Linked DNA regions of Longibacter salinarum. The protein of the gene in region 2 interacts with the protein of the main gene of each other region in a pairwise test. Links are inferred from orthologs where the notes say so. Each region holds a gene or a part of one and is shown on either strand. Other genes may lie near its edges.

What was found. The genes of interacting proteins can lie anywhere in the genome.
Region 1: the proteins of eno (region 2) and rpe interact in binary tests that used the Escherichia coli proteins (3 or more experiments, as listed by UniProt). The link is inferred for Longibacter salinarum from one-to-one orthologs.

What each region holds. Positions count from the first base shown.
Region 1 is NZ_PDEQ01000007.1:107,201-109,956, forward strand. It holds rpe (ribulose-phosphate 3-epimerase), read left to right. Parts: upstream 1-911; coding sequence 912-1,601; downstream 1,602-2,756. Other genes in the region: CRI94_RS13835 (DMT family transporter), read right to left, coding at 1-38; CRI94_RS13840 (DMT family transporter), read right to left, coding at 73-558; CRI94_RS13850 (SDR family oxidoreductase), read left to right, coding at 1,812-2,699. UniProt on the Escherichia coli protein: Catalyzes the reversible epimerization of D-ribulose 5-phosphate to D-xylulose 5-phosphate.
Region 2 is NZ_PDEQ01000003.1:278,307-282,388, reverse strand. Bases 473-3,422 are described here. They hold eno (phosphopyruvate hydratase), read left to right. Parts: upstream 473-1,277; coding sequence 1,278-2,567; downstream 2,568-3,422. Other genes in these bases: CRI94_RS07490 (ROK family protein), read left to right, coding at 2,994-3,422; CRI94_RS07495 (FtsB family cell division protein), read left to right, coding at 2,636-2,935; CRI94_RS07505 (tetratricopeptide repeat protein), read left to right, coding at 473-947. Outside these bases: more of CRI94_RS07505, read left to right, coding at 1-472; more of CRI94_RS07490, read left to right, coding at 3,423-3,968. UniProt on the Escherichia coli protein: Catalyzes the reversible conversion of 2-phosphoglycerate (2-PG) into phosphoenolpyruvate (PEP). It is essential for the degradation of carbohydrates via glycolysis.

The sequences.
Region 1 (2,756 bases), on a different replicon or contig from region 2:
CCGATGACGCCGTTAAGTAGGGCGAGCAGGTAGAACATGCAGAGGAGCTTCCGGGAGGGCAGCGGGACGGGGTTAGCCGAACGCGACGAGGACGACACCTAGGATGACGAGGGCAAGACCGAGCAGTCGTTGCTTCGACACAGGGAATTGGGGGAGCCCGAACCAGCCGAAGTGATCGGAGATTGTGGAGAAGCCGAGGTTCGCGGCCACCGACAGGCAGAGCGTGAGCGCCACGCCGAGGACCGGAACGACGATGTTGGCGAGCATCACGATGGCGACGCCCAGCACGCCGCCGAGAAATGTGTAGCGCGGAGCCGAGCGGAGACGCGAAGGTAGCAGGGGGCCGCTGCGTGGCAGAACGAGGAGCGCAGCGAACACCGTCCCGACGAGGTGGACGAGGAAGGAGCTTTCCAGCACGCCAACGTGTTCGCCCAGCGTTGCATTGAGCCTGATCATAAGGGCGACGAAAACGCCGGCGATCACGGAGGCCACACCCGCCAGCATTACGTCTGGGTCGGCCGGAATTTTCTGGCGAACCGCCTGAAGGAGTTGAGGCATGGCTACAGGTAGAGGATCAACGACAGTTCGGAGCACGACCGCGACAAGCTAGGTATCGCCCATTCGAAATCGCAGCCGGCCGCCCGGTTCGCGTGTAAAATTGGCAGGCTCTGTCCATTTTCCCTGTGCAAAGGGCTCGAAAGGACCCGCTTTTTCGCCTCGTAACGCACGTTTCACCGAAACCTAAACGGTTTGTTTGGGAAAGGAGCGTTCCCGCACGCTTATTGTACGATAGCAGATAAGAAGAGCCTTGGCCGTGTCAGTGCTTGCGGTCCCTTTCGGTATCTGCTGATCGACATCCGCTGACGGCCGTTCCTCAGCGAACGTCTTCCCTGCCACTCGTTTCGCGTTTCATGCTCGCCCCCGACATGCCCGCTCTTGCTCCCTCGATGATCGCCGCCGACTACGGACGGCTCGAAGCTCAGGCCCGCGAAGCCCTCGATGCCGGGGCCGATTGGCTTCACATGGATGTGATGGATGGACATTTCGTCCCCAATTTAACCATCGGTCCGGGTATCATTGAGGCGCTTCATCCGGTGGCGGAGGAGTACGATGCACCGGTCGACGTGCATCTCATGATCGAGAATCCGGAGCGCTACATCGACGCGTTTGCGGATGCGGGCGCCGACGTGATTACCGTGCATGCCGAGACGTGCTCTCACCTCCACCGTGTGGTCCAGCAGATTCAGGAGGCGGGTTGCCGGGCGGGAGTCGCACTCAACCCGGCCACGCCCCTCGGACAGCTGGAGGCCATCCTACCGATGGTCGATCTCGTCCTCGTCATGTCGGTGAATCCGGGCTTCAGTGGACAGGCGTTTATCCCGCAATCAACAACCAAAATCCAGCGTCTCCGTCGTCAGCTGAATGCCCTGGGTTCGAAAGCCCGGCTGGAAGTGGATGGCGGTGTCAAGCCGGGGAACGCGTTGCAACTCGTGCAGGCTGGGGCCGATGTCCTCGTGGCAGGAAGCGCCGTCTTTGGTGGCGACGGATCGGTTGAAGAGAACATCGAAGCATTCCGGAGCGCACTCACCCTCAAGGTGTAATACTGAATCCAAATGACGCTGTCCGGATGCCATGCCTCGGCCGCTGGGGATGGTTCCGTCGAGAAAGGGTAAAAAGGCGTCGATGGGAACGATCCATGCTTGTTTCTGCGGTTTGAATCACCCGGGCGAACGAAGCAGACCCCGACATTCGAATTTGGATTTGGTATAACCTCCCGTTCTGCGTACCCTTCCCTCAGGGGACGGACCATTATGAAACTGAAGGACCTCACGGGTCACGTCTGTATCGTCACAGGCGCGAATTCCGGGATCGGAAAAGCGACAGCCCTCGGGCTGGCGACGCAGGGCGCTCGCGTTGCCATGGTATGCCGGAGTGAACGTCGTGGTGCACAGGCGAGAGAGGAGATTCTCGCCGCCTGCGGTCACGACCGCGTCGATCTCCACCTTGCCGATCTATCCTTGCAGTCGGATGTCCGCGCATTGGGCGAGCGGCTTGACGCGTCTTACAACCGCATCGACGTGCTGGTCAACAACGCCGGGGTGTTCATGGGCGAGCGCATCGAAACCGGGGACGGAATGGAGACGACGCTGGCCGTCAATCACCTGGCGCCGTTCCTCTTGACGCACATCCTTATCGACACGATGATCGATACCGCCCGCTCTCATGGCGAGGCGCGCATCGTGAATGTCGGCTCAGAAGCCCATCGCGGGGCCCGGATCGACTTCGACGACCTCCATGGCGAAAGCAGCTACTCCGGGTTCCGCGCGTACGGCCAGTCGAAGCTGGCCAACATGCTGTTCACCCATGAGCTCGCGCGTCGTCTTCACGGCACAGGCGTGTCGGCCAACTGTGTTCATCCGGGCGTCGTCTCAACCAACATCTGGCGCGGATCCGACTGGCTCTCCCGCGTCGCTCGCTTCTTTTCCTGGTTCTACGACTCACCGGAGACAGGCGCAGAGGGACCGCTCTATCTTGCGGCGTCGCCGGACGTGAACGGCGTGACCGGGCAGTACTTCAACGGTACCGAGAAGGCAAAGCCAGCCATCGCGGCGTTCAATGAAAAAACGGCCGCCCGCCTCTGGCGCAAAAGCCGCGCACTCACAGGCATGTCTGTTGGGAACGCAAAAGAATTACTGTGAGGGGTGAGATGTGAGGTTTGGGGTATGAGCTTTGGGGATGAGGGAAAGCGGGCTTGC
Region 2 (4,082 bases):
AAATCGAGAAAGGCCGGTTCCTTCAGATGCACGGAGACATGGTTCCTAGCGAGGTTGAGGGCCTGAAGTCCGCGCCATACCATTATGAGAAAGCATTTGAGCTGGCTCCGGACCGGATCGACCCGTACTACATCAACCAGGTGATCCAGCGCTACGCCGAAGCAAACAAGCAGAACGAAGCGCTCGAGTTTATGAACAAAGTCCAGGCAAAGCGTGGAAGCGATGAGGATGTACAGAAAATCCTCTCCTCGGCCCGCGAAGACATCTTCGGCAAGAACCCGCAGGCGCAGATCGACTTCCTGAAGAAGCAGCTCGAAAACAATCCGGGCGACCTGGAGACGCAGAAGAAGCTCTTCAAGGCGTTGACCGACCAGGGCTACATTCAGGAGGCGTCGCAGCTCGCGGAGAAGCTACTGCAAGCGGGTGACCTGCCAGCCGAGACGTACCGATCGATTGCCCAGATGCAGTTGACGGACGGCCGCCCGACCCAGGCATTCTCTACATACGAGAAGGCCATGGCGGCTGGTGCCGAACTCAACGCGACGGATTACTTCAACATGGGAACCGCCAAGCGTCGTACTGGCGATCTCCCGCAGGCCCGCCGCTACTACCGCAAGGCCATTAGCGCGCAGTCGGACTTTGGTAAGGCGTACATGGCCATCGGCGATGTCTACGTCTCCGCTGTCTCCGAATGCGGCGGCAGCAAGATGAGCCGGAAAGACAAAGCGGTGTACTGGCTCGCTCTCGACATGTACCAGCGTGCCAAGCAAGTTGACCCGTCACTTGAGCAGCAGGCCAACAATAACATCCGGACCTATAGCCAATACATGCCGACGCAGGAAGACATTTTCTACGTCGACGAGTGGGAAGTTGGCCAGAGCGTCCGTATCGATTATGGCTGCTACTCGTGGATCAACGAGACAACCACCGTGCGTGACCCGGCCTAAAATGGCCTAAGGCAACATACCATCCGGGTGCTACTCGCCCGATGTCACCGGCAGATCCTTCGGGGTCTGCCGGTTTTTTTGTTCAAACCAACCATAACCAATCCGCCTGCGTCCTGCCTAAACTGCCGTCGTCGGCGGGCTCTGCAAGCACGTCGACTGCGCAAAAAGCGGTTGCACAAGGCGGGTGCACACCCGGGAAAACGAGCGTTCGACGAAAACCCCTTCGTTAGCCGGGCATCAGAGCCGATCTGCTTGTATTTTCAGGAGGCGATCCCGTATTTACCTTCCACGTGTATTGATCCTCTTCTGCCACCTAGAAACGCTCCGCATATGGCCTCTATCCAACGTGTTACCGCCCGGCAAATCCTGGATAGTCGTGGGAATCCGACCGTCGAAGTAGATGTCACTACGGACGAGGGTGTTCTCGGCCGCGCTGCTGTTCCAAGTGGTGCCTCCACTGGAGCGTACGAAGCCGTCGAGCTTCGCGATGGCGATACCGATCGATACATGGGAAAGGGCGTGCTCACGGCGGTTGCCAATGTCAACACGACGATAGCCTCTGAAATCGCCGGACTGTCCGTCTTAAATCAGATCGCGCTCGATAAGCGCTTGCTTGACATTGACGGTACGGATAACAAGTCGGCCCTCGGAGCCAACGCGACGCTGGGTGTTTCCCTTGCAGCAGCAAAGGCGGCCGCGGCCACCGTTGGACTCCCCCTCTTCCGCTATCTCGGTGGAGCAGGTGCTCGAACGCTCCCCGTCCCGCTGATGAATATCATCAACGGCGGACGTCACGCTGACAATAGCGTCGACATGCAAGAGTTCATGATTGCTCCCGTCGGCGGAGATACGTTCGCGGAGGCACTGCGTATGGGGGCTGAGGTCTTCCACACGCTCAAAAAGGTTCTGCACGATCGTGGCTATGGCACGGCCGTCGGGGATGAGGGCGGATTCGCCCCGAACCTGGGGTCGAACGAAGAGGCCATCGAGGTCATTCTCGATGCTGTGGAACGAGCCGGATTCACAGCAGGCGAGGACGTATTCATCGCCCTCGACCCCGCCACCGCGGAAATGTATGAAGACGGTCAGTACGTCTTCTGGAAAAGTGACCCCGACAATCCGCGGTCCGCAGAGGACATGGTTGCCTACTGGTCAGATTGGGTCGATCGCTACCCCATCCTTTCGATCGAAGATGCGATGGACGAAGACGATTGGGATGGCTGGCGCAAGCTTACGGATGCCATCGGCGACCGCGTCCAGCTTGTCGGTGATGATCTCTTCGTCACCAACACGACGCGCCTGCAGCGTGGTATTGACGAGGGATGCGCGAACTCCATCCTGATCAAACCGAACCAGATCGGGACGCTTACCGAGACCATCGACGCAATCCAGCGGGCGCACGATCACCACTTCACGGCCGTCGTAAGCCATCGATCCGGTGAAACAGCCGATACAACGATTGCGGATCTCGCCGTTGCCCTCGGTACGGGACAGATCAAAACGGGATCGGCGAGCCGCAGCGACCGGATCGCAAAATATAATCAGCTTCTCCGTATAGAAGAAGAGCTGGGCACAGCAGCACGTTACCCCGGCCTCGATGCATTCCACGTATCGGCCTAACCGACTTCTACCCTGCGGCCAAACGCAAAGTGGCCGCAGGGCGTTTTTTCTGCAGCATCTGCACGGCTATGTCTCTCTCCTTTCCGCTTTCTCTTTCCAGCCTTCGCCGCTGGTTGCTCGTTGGCGCTGGTGCCTTTCTCGTGCTATGGATTCTGTTTTTCGACAGCCATAGCCTGCTACAGCGGTATCAATGGCATGCCGAACTCGAGCAGCTCACGCAGGAGAATGCGCGCTTGATGCGCGAGACGGAAAAACTCCGCGAGCAGCTCGCAGAGCCGCTGTCGGATCAGACCGTCGAACAAATTGCGAGAGAGGACTACGGTATGATCCGTCCGGGCGAAACCGTGTACCGCATCGAGCGGAAGTAGACTCGTCCGGTTCTGCCGGTTGCTTTATCTAATCTAATATTTTGACGCGCCCCCGCGCATGAGCGAATTTGCCGTCGGCATCGACCTTGGAGGCACCAATCTCAAAGCCGCCCTCGTCCATCGTGACGATGGCGTTGTTTCGTCTGTTCAACACCCGACGGAAGCAGCGACCGGCCCCGACCGCGTCGTTGCTCGAATTGTGGAAACGGTGGAAGAGCTGATAAAAGAAGCTCCAGGATCTGTCGTCGGTGTTGGCATCGGCTCTCCCGGAGCGATCAATTGGGAGCGAACGACCGTCAGCAATCCTCCGAACTTCCCGGGCTGGGAGCATGTCAATTTGCGCGATGAACTCTCAGAGGTTGCTGGCGAACGTCCGGTCATCGTCGAGAACGATGCCAACGTTGCCGCCCTTGGCTCTGCCTACCACGGGGCCGGTCAGCCGCACGACTCGTTCATCATGGCTACGCTTGGGACGGGCGTCGGTGGCGCGATCATTTATCAAAACCGGATGTTTCGCGGCAGTACGGGCGCTGCCGGTGAAATCGGCCACATGACGATTGACTATGAAGGCCCGGTGGCCAATTCCGGTGTTGCCGGCGCAATCGAAGCGTACGCGGGCCAAAACTTCCTGACCCGGCACGCACGGTATCACCTCATCAATTACCCGGACAGCAAGGTCTACGATCTTGCCGGCGAGGACTTGGGCGACCTCAGCCCGAAGGTGTTGTTCGATGCGGCGGAGGCCGGTGATACAGCTGCTCGCGACATTTTCGCCTGGGTCGGTCACAAGTTGGGCTGCGTCCTCGGCTCTGCCGTCAACCTTCTCGACATCCGTGTCATTGTCGTTGGCGGTGGCGTTTCGGCGGCGGGAGACTACATTCTGGATTCCGCCCGGGAGGCGCTCCGCCGCTACGTAGCCACAGCACTCCGAGAGGGACTCCGAATCGAACGAGAGGAGATGGGAAATGAGGTCGGCCTGCTGGGCGCAGCACAGATGATCTTTGCGGGCGACGACGCGCACGTCGGCGACTGACGTTCGTCTCCCTCTCATCGAGCGCACAAATCCAACGCGTCTTCCCACGTGGACTTCAATGCTCTCAGTTCGGTTGCATATCTTCAGGTACCACGGGAGTCTGGATAGATGAGG